Regions from separate parts of the Cytobacillus sp. Hm23 genome, predicted to be linked through region 1. Evidence: a T-box and tRNA genes for the amino acid it is inferred to sense, from the RefSeq annotation. Region 1 holds a T-box; the other holds one or more tRNA genes.
The links. A T-box is a leader RNA that pairs with one kind of tRNA and senses whether it is charged. The one in region 1 lies ahead of ACSVDA_RS09780 (valine--tRNA ligase), so its partner is inferred to be a tRNA-Val.
Positions count from the first base shown of each region.

Region 2: it has a tRNA-Val gene. The T-box ahead of ACSVDA_RS09780 (valine--tRNA ligase) is inferred to sense a tRNA for this amino acid. The anticodon was not compared.

Region 1 is NZ_JBPXRQ010000012.1:31,084-40,709, forward strand. It holds gene ACSVDA_RS09760 (hypothetical protein) at 1-71, opposite strand, end outside; gene ACSVDA_RS09765 (prepilin peptidase) at 383-1,141, opposite strand; gene ACSVDA_RS09770 (sensor domain-containing diguanylate cyclase) at 1,396-3,108, opposite strand; gene ACSVDA_RS09775 (bifunctional folylpolyglutamate synthase/dihydrofolate synthase) at 3,204-4,508, opposite strand; gene ACSVDA_RS09780 (valine--tRNA ligase) at 4,846-7,470, opposite strand; T-box leader at 7,622-7,869, opposite strand; gene ACSVDA_RS09785 (hypothetical protein) at 8,378-8,569, shown strand; gene ysxE (spore coat protein YsxE) at 8,615-9,626, opposite strand, start outside.
Region 2 is NZ_JBPXRQ010000040.1:36,063-40,929, forward strand. It holds gene ACSVDA_RS19810 (Tex family protein) at 1-2,115, shown strand, start outside; gene cmpA (cortex morphogenetic protein CmpA) at 2,138-2,251, opposite strand; gene ACSVDA_RS19820 (SprT family protein) at 2,734-3,192, shown strand; tRNA gene ACSVDA_RS19825 (tRNA-Asn) at 3,304-3,378, shown strand; tRNA gene ACSVDA_RS19830 (tRNA-Ser) at 3,380-3,470, shown strand; tRNA gene ACSVDA_RS19835 (tRNA-Glu) at 3,488-3,559, shown strand; tRNA gene ACSVDA_RS19840 (tRNA-Val) at 3,664-3,739, shown strand; tRNA gene ACSVDA_RS19845 (tRNA-Asp) at 3,757-3,832, shown strand; tRNA gene ACSVDA_RS19850 (tRNA-Gln) at 3,930-4,004, shown strand; tRNA gene ACSVDA_RS19855 (tRNA-Lys) at 4,172-4,247, shown strand; tRNA gene ACSVDA_RS19860 (tRNA-Leu) at 4,255-4,340, shown strand; tRNA gene ACSVDA_RS19865 (tRNA-Leu) at 4,357-4,442, shown strand; tRNA gene ACSVDA_RS19870 (tRNA-Arg) at 4,503-4,579, shown strand; tRNA gene ACSVDA_RS19875 (tRNA-Pro) at 4,618-4,694, shown strand; tRNA gene ACSVDA_RS19880 (tRNA-Gly) at 4,713-4,786, shown strand.

The DNA.
Region 1 (9,626 bases):
TTTTTTCTTTGAACCCCATTTTGTTCTTTTCCGTTAATTTTAATTGATATTTGTTCTTTTTGCTCGTCCACACTTTCACCACCTAGTGTCACATTTCTTAGCTTGCTCCAATGGTAGCATAGGGTTTCAAAAAAAACACAAGACTTTTGTCGTCTTAATATTAAAGGTTTTCGTCAAATTTCTTAGTTGCTTTTTTGCCTCGATTTTAATATTGGCCGTTTTCGCATTGGTTGTTGTATTTCATATTAAGGAATAAACACCTACACAACTAGAATTCAGTGCACCCTTTCTTCTATATAACGATGACTTACAATATAAAACAACTTTTTTTGTACTAATTATGTTAAAAATAGCAACAAAGTCTACGAAAAGAGTCTTAATATTAAATAACAATCATCTTGTTAACATACCACGATATTATTTTTTCACTAAAATAATAACTGATAATTGTTCCAAGCAAAATAAACGGGACAAACGGAATCGGGATTTTCCGATTTAGCCTGCTTAATAACATCCCCAATAATCCATACAAAGCACCAAATAATGTTGAACAAAAAAATGCTAACAACACCCCTTTAGAGCCAAGGACAATCCCTAGAAGACTAAACAGTTTAATATCTCCACCACCTAGCCCTCCTCTGCTTATTATTGAAATAAAGCTTAGTAAACAAAACGAAATAAGCGCGCCTATGATAGCATCCCACCAAGGTGTTAACGGTAGCAAAATACGTTCAATCACAAACACAACTGTGAAAAATAACAAGATTTTGTTTGGTATTAGCATGAAAGTAATGTCTGAAACAAAAAGGATCATCAACATCGAAATCATTGTCCAACAAACTAATAATTCCATCGACCAACCCAATATCAATGGGGAAATTGTGAAAAGAATTGCAGTCAATAATTCAACAAAAGGGTAAAGAGGTGAAATAGGTGATTTACATTTATGACATTTTCCTCTTTGAATGATAAATGAGAAGACAGGGATAAGCTCAAGTGACGTAAGCTGTTTCTTACAGTTAGGACAAGCCGAGCGAGGAGCAACAATCGACTCCCCCTTTGGAACACGTAGGCCAATAACATTGAAAAAAGAGCCGAGAATTAGTGATAATAAAAAAATATATAGATACACATATACCATATGATTAGCTCCATCTACATATATTTTGACCAGTTTCTTCTAAACTCATATGCTAAGCTGCAACGCATTATTTACAGCGGCTGGATGATTCTATTTGTATACTTTGTTGTTATTTACCGATAAATCTGAGCACAACAATTAGTTTTTTTTATTACTATCTTCATTTGATAGATCAATTGATACCATAATTACTACTTTTAAAATAAAGACCAATCAACAAAGCATCCATTATAAAATTTTCATTATAATGTAAACTATTGTGCAAGCGCAGCTACTTTATTTCTCCCTGCTTGCTTCGCACCTGTATACATTGCTCTATCAGCTGTACGAATGAGCTCTATCGGATTTTCTCCATCGTAAGGAGAGGTCGCAATTCCTATACTGGCAGTAATTTTAACTTGTTGGACTTTCTCATCAGATAAATTCCCAGTAATATGAAATGGTCTTGTTGCGATCTTTTTCCGAATGTCCTCCGCCAAAGAAAATGCTGATTGACGGTCATAGAGGGGTAATAGAATAATGAATTCTTCTCCTCCATAGCGTGCCACTGTTCCTTCATTCCCTACAACCTCTGTTAACAGCATAGCAGTATCACGAAGAATGTCATTTCCGCTTTGATGGCCATATGTATCATTCACCGCTTTAAAATGGTCTATATCAATTAAGATGATGGATAGCGTCTTGTACCAATCTTTTTTTGATAATACGTCCATTTCTTGACTTAATAAGCCTTCAAAATATTGATAGTTGTATATTTTCGTTAAACCATCATGTTCACTTTTATGCTTAGCTTCTTCGTAATGACGCGCATTTTCTATCGCTACAGCCAAATAAGATCCTAATAAATCTACTAGCATTAACTGATATTTTTTATATGCTCGTTTCTTATGGGAAGCTAAAACAATGACAGAAACAACAGTATGGTTTCGCACAACAGGGACAGCCATAACACTTTCTACCGTTACTGGTAAACAGCCATTCATAACCGATTTCCAGCTGTTACGAGAATGATAAATAACTGGTTTCTTAGAAGCCCAAACCTCTCCAGCAATCCCTTCATACTTTTGTAATGGAGGAATTGTGAGCTTTTTTTCCTCAGAACATTCATAATACCTAATTAAATTAAGAGTATCATCATTAACCACATCTAAAATATATGCTAAATCTACTGGAAACATCATCGTGAGCTTCTCTAAAAATAAATCTATTACTTGTTCCACTTCTAGCTGTTCTGCAAGTTGATGACCTATTTCACTAGCACGTTGTAAATAATTATTGACTTTTCGGCTTGAATTATAGAGTTGAATCATAGTTACGATACATATAAATGGTAAGCCTGTATAAATTAATGCATGTATACCTAGTTGTTCATATAATAAAAATAAAATAAGTCCAAAAGGGATAAGAAGGCAAGTGGTTATTACTTCCCATAGCATGTCTCGACTTAACAGTGACTTTTTTATTTTTCTTTCGTATTTCACATAATCAATTATTGCTAAAAACAGTTGGTTTGAAATAAAAATAGCTACTAAATAACCAATTATTGGTATAACCAACTGAGTTAAACTGACTATTTCATCACCATGGGTGCCTCCTAGGCTATAATATACTAAGCCTCCTATGATAGAAATTGATACGAACATGATTGAATTTAATGGGTAACGATATAAATCGCTTTTGCTAATACGTAACCTTAATAGAAGTACGACGATAGAAAGCTGCATTAACACCATCTCAACAAATAAGCCAAACGATAAAAACACAGCTAATAACACAGCTTGGCCAAAAAATATCGGCGTCTCATTAACAATGATAGGAAAAAAACAAACAATAATCATTAAGATTAAAAATAAAAGAATATCCTGAGCATTCTCATATAATAAAGGACTCGTATTTGAAAATACTAAGTATAAAACTAAAGGTGTATATATGGCCCAAAATACCCATAATATGTTTTTGAATTTCAAATATCGTCCTCCTCTACCACATATTTCATATTTACCAGTTTATTGTCTATATTTTACCAAATTTTCAGACAAAAGTCATATGTTATATGAAAATACTAGGATAAACATCCCAATATATGTAATCGTACTTCTGATATAAAATATAGTGAACCTGTGATAATAAGAACGTCATCTTTAGGCATGGAGTTTAGCTTTTCATTTATAACTACTTTCCAATCTTCCTCGTAATCCTTATTACTTCTACTACATTGCTCATACAATTCTCTTGCTGATAAAGACCTAGGAAAATCGAACGAAGTACATGTAAGTCGTTCAGCAATATCAGCTAAAGGGTTAAGCATATCTCCAATGTGTTTATCTGCTAATGCAGAAAATATGATATGTATCTTCTTATCGTTAAAGTGATCGTTAAGAGTTTCAGATAAGGCTTGAATTCCTTCTGGGTTATGTGCACCATCAATGATAACCACCGGTTCTGTCATAAGTGTTTCAAAACGACCAGCCCAAAATGCGTTCTTTATTCCATCACGAATATGTACTTCTTCTATGGTCATTGAAAAATGTGTTTTCAAATATACGGCTGCCATTATTGCTAGGGCCGCATTTTTCACTTGATGAGCACCTTTCATCTTAGAGTTGAGATCATTTATTGTTAAAAAAGGAGTTTTAATTGAGAATGATTCACCGCTTTTTGTCGATTGATAATTGGCAATAGTAAAATCAAGGTTATATTGATATACTTGAGAATTTGTAGACTGTGCTTTTGCTAAAATGACTTGTAAGGCTTCTTGCTGTTCAACCGAAGTAATCACTGGTGAGCCTGGCTTTATAATTCCACTTTTTTCATATGCAATTTCTTCAACCGTTTCGCCAAGAATGGCAGTATGATCAAATCCGATGTTCGTAATAATGGAAAATAATGGGTTAATAACATTCGTAGAATCTAACCTACCTCCTAGACCTGTTTCAAAGATTACGAGGTCAACTTCCTTTGTTTTTGCAAAGTAAACCAATGCCATTGCAGTGATTACTTCAAATTCGGTTGGCGAACCTAACTCAGTATGTTCTAACTGTTCTGCTAACGGTTTAATCTCATTAACTAAACTGACAATTTCCTCATCATGAATTGGAACACCATTGATGCTAATACGTTCATTAAATTGTTCAATGTAAGGTGAAGTAAAAGTACCTATGTTGTAGCCTGCCTCTTGTAAAATTGTTCGCAAATAACATACCGTCGAACCTTTACCATTTGTCCCAGCAACATGAATTGTTTGAATATGTTGTTCAGGATGAGCCAAACGCTCCATCATCCACTCCATTCTTTTTAGTCCTGGCTTCATACCTAAACGAAGTCTTGAATGAATCCAATCTATAGCTTCCTTATATGTAATTACCATAAAACTCCTCCCAAATAAAAATTTAATTAACGTAAAGCTCTTGCTTCTCTAAGCTTCCCTGACAAAAACCACAACTCGCGTGATCTATTAAAAGCTTATTTTAACGGCTAAATCATATCTAGGATTGTTGCATCTAGATTATAGAAAAGTGCAGCTCTTTGATTATCCTTCGCAAACACTGCAGCTTTGTTATATTAAAAAACACGAACCCTCTCAGGTTCGTGTTATATTTTAGTCTATTCATCATTCATTTGTCTACAAATGAATTTTGAATAATCCTTGGTAAAATGCCCCTCATTCATCATGCCTTTCACATGAGTCCGATCTTTATTAATGATTATCCTTTCAGTTCGGCGATACGAGCACGAACCGTTTCACGCTTTTCAACATAATCCTGTTCTTTAGCACGTTCTTCAGCAATTACTTTTTCTGGAGCTTTGTTGACGAAACCTTCATTACTTAATTTCTTTTGAACGCGATCTACTTCTTTATTCAACTTTTCCATTTCTTTTTGTAGACGTTGCACTTCTTCTTCGATATTAATTAAACCTTCTAGTGGTAGAATTAATTCTGCACCAGTTACTACAGCTGTCATAGACTTTGCAGGTGGTTGTAATCCTACACCGATCATTAATTCACTTGGATTACAGAATCTATCGATATATGAACGATTGTCTTCTAGACGAGTAGCTACATTCTCATCTTTTGCATTAATGTGGAGCTTAATCTTCTTACTCATTGGTGTATTCACTTCAGCTCGAACATTGCGGACTGATCGAATAATATCAACGAGTAAGCGCATATCATTTGCAGCTTGTTCGTTTGAAAGTTCTGAACGAACCTGCGGCCACTTAGCAACTGTTATTGAGTTACCTTCATGAGGTAGATTTTGCCAAATTTCCTCGGTAATAAAAGGCATGAACGGATGTAATAAGCGTAGAGTATTATCTAATACATATGCCAATACACCTCGTGTCGTTTTCTTTGCCTTGACATCATCCCCATATAATGGGAGCTTAGCCATTTCTATATACCAATCACAGAAATCATCCCAAATGAAATTGTATAACACACGACCAACTTCACCAAATTCATATTTATCTGCTAAAGTAGTAACCTTTTCAATTGTCTCATTAAGTCTTGTTAATATCCATTGATCTGCTACCGACTTCTCTCCTGTTAAGTCTATTTCTTCATACTTAAGGCCATCTAAATTCATTATTACGAATCGCGATGCATTCCATATTTTATTAGCAAAGTTCCAAGTAGCCTCAACCTTCTCCGTGCTATAACGTAAATCTTGACCTGGAGAGCTACCTGTCGCCAAGAAATAACGTAAGGAATCAGCACCATATTGGTCGATGACATCCATTGGATCTACGCCATTTCCTAAAGATTTACTCATTTTTCTTCCATCTGAAGCACGTACAAGTCCATGTATTAATACATCATCAAAAGGACGTTTCTCAGTAAACTCGAGAGCTTGGAAAATCATTCTTGACACCCAGAAGAAAATAATATCATAACCAGTAACGAGAACATTCGATGGGTAATAACGATTGTAATCCAATGAAGATTCATCAGGCCATCCCATCGTTGAAAACGGCCAAAGTGCTGAGCTGAACCAAGTATCTAATACATCATTGTCTTGTTCCCAGTTTTCAACATCAGCTGGTGGTTCATGATCTACATAAACTTCACCTGTCTCCTTATGGTACCAAGCAGGAATACGGTGTCCCCACCACAATTGACGAGAAATGCACCAATCACGAATATTTTCCATCCAGCGTAAATACGTTTTTTCAAAGCGATCAGGGACAAAATTCACCTTATCACCTGTTTGCTGTAACTTAATCGCTTCATCAGCTAATGGCTGCATTTTCACAAACCATTGTGTTGACAAATACGGCTCAACTACAGCCCCACTTCGTTCGCTATGACCTACTGAATGCATATGCTCCTCAATTTTAAAGAGCACTCCTTGCTCTTCTAAATCTTTCACAATTTGCTTACGGCATTCGAAGCGATCCATCCCTTGGTATTTACCAGCATTTTCATTCATCGTTCCGTCTTCATTCATTACAAGAACTCTTTCAAGGTTATGACGGTTGCCAATTTCAAAGTCATTTGGATCATGGGCTGGTGTAATTTTTACCGCTCCAGATCCGAACTCCATATCAACATAGTCATCACCTACGATTTTCAGTTCTCTTCCTATTATTGGTAATTTAGCTGTTTTTCCAATCAAATGCTTATAGCGCTCATCCTTTGGATGAACTGCTATAGCAGTATCTCCAAGCATCGTCTCAGGACGAGTTGTAGCAATTTCGATATACCCTGAACCGTCCGTTAGTGGATAACGCATATGATAAAATGCACCTTGCACATCTTTATGAATCACTTCAATGTCTGACAAGGCTGTCTTCGTTTGTGGATCCCAGTTAATGATATATTCTCCACGATAAATAAGACCTTTTTTGTACAATGTTACGAAAACTTCACGAACAGCTTTAGAAAGCCCTTCATCAAGTGTAAAACGCTCGCGTGAATAATCTAGACCTAAGCCAAGCTTTGACCACTGCTGACGAATATGACTAGCGTACTCCTCTTTCCACTTCCACGTTTCCTCAACAAATTTTTCTCTTCCTAAATCATATCTAGATGTTCCTTGTTCACGAAGCTTAGCTTCAACCTTTGCTTGAGTAGCAATACCCGCGTGATCCATTCCAGGTAACCAAAGAACATCAAACCCTTGCATACGCTTCATACGCGTCAATATATCTTGTAATGTTGTATCCCAAGCATGACCTAAATGTAGCTTACCTGTTACATTTGGTGGGGGTATCACAATTGTATAAGGTTCTTTTTCACTATCTCCAGTTGCCTCAAAATACTTTCCTTCCAGCCAAAACTTATAACGATCTTTTTCAACTTTATTTGGATCGTATTTTGTCGATAGCATTTGTTCATTTGTTTCCATGTTAGTTCCTCCTGACTAATAACTTAAAGCTCTTGTCATAAATTTAGTTTAAGAAAATTAAAATAGCAACGTTCGAAAAACGCCAATCAATGCGAAAAGCAGCCTATCTAAAAAATAAAAACTCCTCCATCCAAAAAAGGACGAAAGGAGTTTATTTTCCGCGGTACCACCTTAATTCTTAAACTACATTATTACACAATGAAGTTTAAGCGCTTATACAATAACGGTTGCATCCGGCTTCTTCTAATTGACACATCGATCTTTCAAAGAAGCAGCTTAAGGGTGACTTTCTAATAATAGCGATCCTAAGAAATTTCTCAGCTATAAATTTCTCTCTCTGAAGGAGCTATCTATTGTACTCTTCCCTGTCTACGCTTTTAGATATTGTTCAATTATCTTGAACGCATCTCTTATATGTTTGTCAATAGTATCATATTTATATTCTATATACTACCGAAAAATTGTTTTTGTCGTCAATCATCTTAGCCAAATTTTTTTAAAGTTATTCATTAGTGAGCTAATTAGATGGGTGAATGCACTATTTCATTGATGATGGCATACTTTAATATATGTTTAGTTTCGAGCATTTTATTGTAAAGGCTGTTTTCCAATGAGGTGTTTATAGTCTTAAAATAAACCTCTAATTGTACCAAGCATTTTCCCTTCTTTTGCAATTTCAAAAAACCTCACCTATTCGAAAGGCTCTTTTCATAAATTTTGTTAATATTTTCAAAACCTCTTATAAATTCTAGCACTATTCAGTCCATGAAGTTCTAGTTGTTTGCATAGTGATATGGTAGTACGAAAAACAACTATTAATTCGAAAACAGCCATAAGAAAAGTGCATATGTGAAAATCACTAGCTTATTTAATTGTAAGGAGGCTAGCTATGAGACGGAAATACACACCTTTTTCTCTCCCACCATGGGCGCGTCAGCTTCGCGATATTTGTGGACAAATGATCATTCCTATTGCAGTCTTTCAATTACTTCGTACCATCTTTTTTCCGACTACGTTTGATGTGTTTATACTTGCTTTATTAGTCGTTATTGCAGTAGCATTTGAATTTAATTGGATTTAAAAAATCCCATACACAACATATGAAATGTTATATATGGGATTCTTTTTATTCATTATTAGGCATTTGTTCTTCACCAATTAACTGCATAATAACAAACTCAATGTTTTTCATTTGCCAATATGCCCGTAGTAATTGTTCAGTACCCTGAAGCTCATTGTTATTTGTTGTACGTGATAAATGTTTGCGAACAATATTATATAATTGTTCAGGATATGAACCGTAACTATATAGCAAAAAACGTTCTTCTTCCTTTAATGAGTTAAATTGTTGATAATGCTGAATCCACTCGACACATTCATGGTTATTCACCGGGTACGTTCGTAATGTACGGTGTAGTAATGTAACTAAATCATATACGGGAGAAGCGATAGACGACCTTTCAAAGTTAATAAAGTAACCTTTCCCTTTTTCGTTGCTTACGACGTGTTGAGGTGAAACATTTCCATGTATGATTGAAACACGAGAATGCTTTTTTTGTTTCATCTTTTCAAACCATTGATCTAGATTTCGTTCAGCAAAATGAATAGCTTGCATGATTTCGTGAAAATACGTAACAAACTGCAATTCAAATGGTGACATATACCATTTACTTTCACACACTTCCATATACCTTTCCAAAAAGACCCTTTGCGTTCTCCATGATTCTTTTATATCATTATATGATTTTGCTATTTGATTATCTGTATACGTAATGTCCTTCGATGTCATATAATGAAGTCTCGCTAATTCTCGAATCATTTGCTGAAAGAAACCTTGACGATTTTCATGTTCAAACCATGGCATTAAATAAAAACAATTATTGTCGAAGTGTACAAGAAAGTTTCCATTGTTAGTTCGATAAATAGGAATAATATTCGTAAATCCACGTTCGAATAAAGATTGCATTGTCTTAATAAATGAACCGTCTTTATATTTACCATCCAATCTCTTCAATGCAAACGTTCCTGACTTGGAATATACTTTGACAAGCTTCTTTCCAATCTGCTCAACATTATCGGGTATTATTCCATAATTAGCTAGAATAGGACTATGATAATTTAATACTTTTACTGTTTTA
Region 2 (4,867 bases), on a different contig from region 1:
ATTTCAACTAAACAAATTAATAATGTTATTTCATTGCTGAATGAAGGTAATACGGTGCCATTTATTGCACGATATCGTAAAGAGCTTACTAATGCTTTGGATGAGGTTCAAATTCGAGCTATTCAAGAGAAATGGACATATTTACAAAATCTCGAGTCGCGTAAAGAGGAAGTTATTCGCTTAATAAGTGAACAGGGGAAGCTTAGTGAAGAACTGAAAAGAAAAATAGAAGAGACGACAAAGCTGCAGCAAGTAGAAGATTTATATCGTCCATACAAGCAGAAAAGGCGTACAAAAGCAACGGTTGCTAAGGAAAAAGGTTTGGAGCCTTTTGCAAAGTGGATAATGGATTTTCCGAAAAATGTAAATGTTGAAGACTATGCGCAACAATTCATATCGAAAGAGAAAGAGCTAGTTTCTGTTGAAGAAGTATTACAAGGTGCAAAAGATATTATTGCAGAATGGATATCAGAGGACGCAACTATTAGGCAATGGATTCGTAAAGAAACATTACAAAAAGGTAGAGTTGAATCTTCTGTAAAAGATGAAGCTGCTGATGAAAAAAAGGTATTTGAAATGTATTATGAGTTTGGGGAGTTAATTAATAAAATTGTTCCCCATCGTGTACTCGCTATGAACAGGGGTGAAAAGGAAGAAGTTCTGCGTATTTCAATTAAGCCACCGATAGAACAAATTTTAAGTTATGTACTTAATTCTGTCATAAAACAAACAGACTCTTCTGTTAACGTATATGTAACTGAAGCGATTGAGGATAGTTACAAAAGGTTAATTCAACCTTCTATTGAAAGGGAAATCCGCAAAGAGCTTACTGATAAAGCAGAAGACCAAGCGATACATATTTTTTCAGAGAATTTAAGAAACCTGCTACTGCAACCCCCGTTAAAAGGCAAGGTTGTGTTAGGTGTTGACCCTGCATATCGAACAGGGTGTAAATTAACTGTTGTAGATGAGACAGGAAAAGTGTTGCATATTGATGTCATCTATCCACATCCTCCAGCGAAAAAAATAACTGAAGCAAAGGATAAAGTCATTTCTACTTTAATAAAGTTCGACGTAGAGATGATTGCAATTGGGAACGGTACTGCGTCAAGAGAAACCGAGCAATTTATCGCCGAGACCATAAAGGAAACTAATTCAGACATATACTATTTAATTGTCAATGAGGCTGGAGCTAGTGTTTATTCCGCTTCCGATTTAGCAAGAGAGGAATTTCCAGAATTACAAGTAGAAGAGAGAAGTGCCATTTCTATCGCAAGGCGTTTGCAGGATCCTTTAGCTGAACTTGTGAAAATCGACCCTAAATCAGTAGGTGTAGGCCAATACCAGCATGATGTATCTCAGAAAAAGCTAAACGATTCTTTAACTTTTATTGTAGAAACAGTTGTAAACCAAGTAGGTGTTAATGTAAACACTGCCTCCCCTTCACTTCTTCAATATGTAGCAGGTTTATCAAAAACTGTTGCAAAGAATATTGTGAAGCAAAGAGAGGAGAGTGGGAAATTTAGTAATAGATCTGAACTGAAGAACATTCCGCGCCTTGGTTCAAAAACGTATGAGCAATGTATTGGTTTTCTTCGTATTAATGATGGTGACTCACCTTTGGATCGGACGAGTATTCACCCCGAAAGTTATGAAATAACAAGGTTGTTACTTGAGAGGCTTGGATTAACAATTGACCAAATAGGGTCAGGTGAATTAATTCAAGCGATGGGTAATGTATCAATAGATGAGATGTCAGTAGAATTAAGTGTTGGTAAATTAACGTTGAAGGATATTGTTGAAGCTCTTAAACGTCCAGAAAGAGATCCTAGAGATGATTTGCCAACGCCATTATTAAAGAAAGACGTATTGCAACTAGAAGATTTAGAAAAAGGTATGGAATTACAAGGGACAATTCGTAATGTAGTAGACTTTGGCGCGTTTGTTGATATTGGAGTTAAGCAAGATGGCCTAGTTCATATTTCAAAGCTAAGTAACCGGTTTGTTAAGCATCCACTGGATGTTGTGGCTGTTGGTGATGTTGTAACAGTATGGGTTGATGATGTTGATGAGAAGAAAGGAAGAGTTTCCTTAACGATGTTAGGTGCAAATTAATAAATGTATAAAACACTGCTATTTAATTAGTAGTGTTTTTTCTGTAAAAAAACCAGCATTGGTTAAGAAGCCTAATTTGATAGGAGTTTTTTTCATAATAAGCCTTTTGTATTTGGTTTTTAAACCAAGTTGGCATAACTATACCCTCCTTAATTTTAGATGATGTTTTCTTCTTATATTAAATGGCTGTTTTCGTATTGATTGTTGTTTTTTGTTCTAATATATAAGCACGTATAAACATAGCGGCCGTGGCATCTTTTCAACTTTTACAATTATTTAGAGTTCATAAGACTTTTCATACTGTCCGTTTTTATTAAAAATAGCAACAATGTTTACGAAAAGAGCCTATTAAATGGAACAGCGCTAGATGGAGACTTTATGAGGTCGCCATTGTTAAAGATACTTTTCATATGTGTATGATATGGTTTTTATAGTCTTAAGACGAACGAAAATTATATTCGTGTTTAGTCCATATTACGAAAAGCAACAAGAAAATAGTTTAGATTGTAGATGAAACGAATTTGTATGTGTAGTATTTATTTTATGCAATAATAGCTTGTTAGGTTTCATTTTCTAAGTAATTGGTGAACTTATTGTTGAGAATAAGGAGGAATAGTAATGGACGATCGTCAACTTCAGGATTTAGTAGAAGAAGTATCCCGGTTATCCTTTGGTAAGCCATTTAGACATAAGGCCGTATTTAATAATAGGCTACGAACTACTGGTGGGAGATATTTGCTAAAATCTCATAACATTGAATTGAATGTAAAGTATTATCAAGAACATGGGATAAGTGATTTGATCGATGTAATTAAACATGAGCTATGTCATTACCATCTTCATATTGAAGGTAAGGGGTATAAGCATAGGGATAGAGATTTTAAACAACTTCTTACATTAGTTAACGCTCCGAGGTTCTGTAAACCTATTCAGGCTGCTACAAAAAACAAGAAATATGAATATATTTATGAATGCATAAAGTGTCAAAAACAATATATGCGAAAAAAAAGAATGGATATGAATAAATATGTATGTGGTCAATGTAGAGGGAAAATAAGATTGCTTGACTTAAAATAGAAATCGTGATAAATTATAAAAGCGTCGCTGATGTAAGATGACAGATAATAGCCTATCATAGTCTTGACAACGATTGTATAGCTGAATATAATATGAAGAGTTGACATTTATTCCACAGTAGCTCAGTGGTAGAGCTATCGGCTGTTAACCGATCGGTCGCAGGTTCGAATCCTGCCTGTGGAGCCAAGGAGAAGTACTCAAGTGGCTGAAGAGGCGCCCCTGCTAAGGGTGTAGGTCGCGTAAGCGGCGCGAGGGTTCAAATCCCTCCTTCTCCGCCAGTGACCAGTTGTTTCTAGGCCCGTTGGTCAAGTGGTTAAGACACCGCCCTTTCACGGCGGTAACACGGGTTCGAATCCCGTACGGGTCATATATTATTTATGGGATGTGAGGAAGTTTAATGTGCAAACGCATATTAAATACTCGCCTCCCATTTCTTAACTCATGATGAGTGAAGTTTCGCTATCATCATAGGGAGGATTAGCTCAGCTGGGAGAGCACTTGCCTTACAAGCAAGGGGTCGGCGGTTCGATCCCGTCATCCTCCACCATTTATTATAAATTATTAGGTCCCGTGGTGTAGCGGTTAACATGCCTGCCTGTCACGCAGGAGATCGCGGGTTCGATTCCCGTCGGGACCGCCAGCTATATACTGTTCTACGTATGTAATAACAAGAATTAAGCATACTACTTATGGAGATCTCAATTACAAAGATCCATAACAATATATCTAAATATTATTGGGCTATAGCCAAGCGGTAAGGCAACGGACTTTGACTCCGTCATGCGCTGGTTCGAATCCAGCTAGCCCAGCCATTGTTAATTTTTATGTTATTAGGCATTAGCTCAGTTGGTAGAGCACGGCCGAGTATTCGTCGGAGCAAAACCACTGCGCACAAATCGAAAACATCATGAGTATACATGTAGGGATTTGGGTGTCTAGTTTTTTTAAAAAAATCTTTTAGTTTTACTTTTATGTTTACGAGCCATTAGCTCAGTTGGTAGAGCATCTGACTTTTAATCAGAGGGTCGGAGGTTCGAGTCCTCCATGGCTCACCATATATACGCGGGTGTGGCGGAATTGGCAGACGCGCTAGACTTAGGATCTAGTGTCCTTGTGACGTGGGGGTTCAAGTCCCTTCACCCGCACCAATGATTATTTTTTTATGCGGTCGTGGCGGAATGGCAGACGCGCTAGGTTGAGGGCCTAGTGGGGGAGACCCCGTGGAGGTTCGAGTCCTCTCGACCGCACCAAAAAAACACTTGCAATTATATTTGAATGGTGTTATTATATAAAAGTTGCTGATTTAATTAGCGCCCGTAGCTCAATTGGATAGAGCGTCTGACTACGGATCAGAAGGTTATGGGTTCGACTCCTTTCGGGCGCGCCAGTTAATTTCAAACGAAATTTGACTCCAATCCCATGATACGGGAAGTAGCTCAGCTTGGTAGAGCACATGGTTTGGGACCATGGGGTCGCAGGTTCAAATCCTGTCTTCCCGACCATTATAAAATAATATATAAGCGGGTGTAGTTTAGTGGTAAAACCTCAGCCTTCCAAGCTGATGTCGTGAGTTCGATTCTCATCACCCGCTCCAAAAAAACAAAAAAAGATATTGACATCACAATGAACAAGATGTTATATTAGTAAAGTCGCTTCTGAGCGATAGCAACAAAAA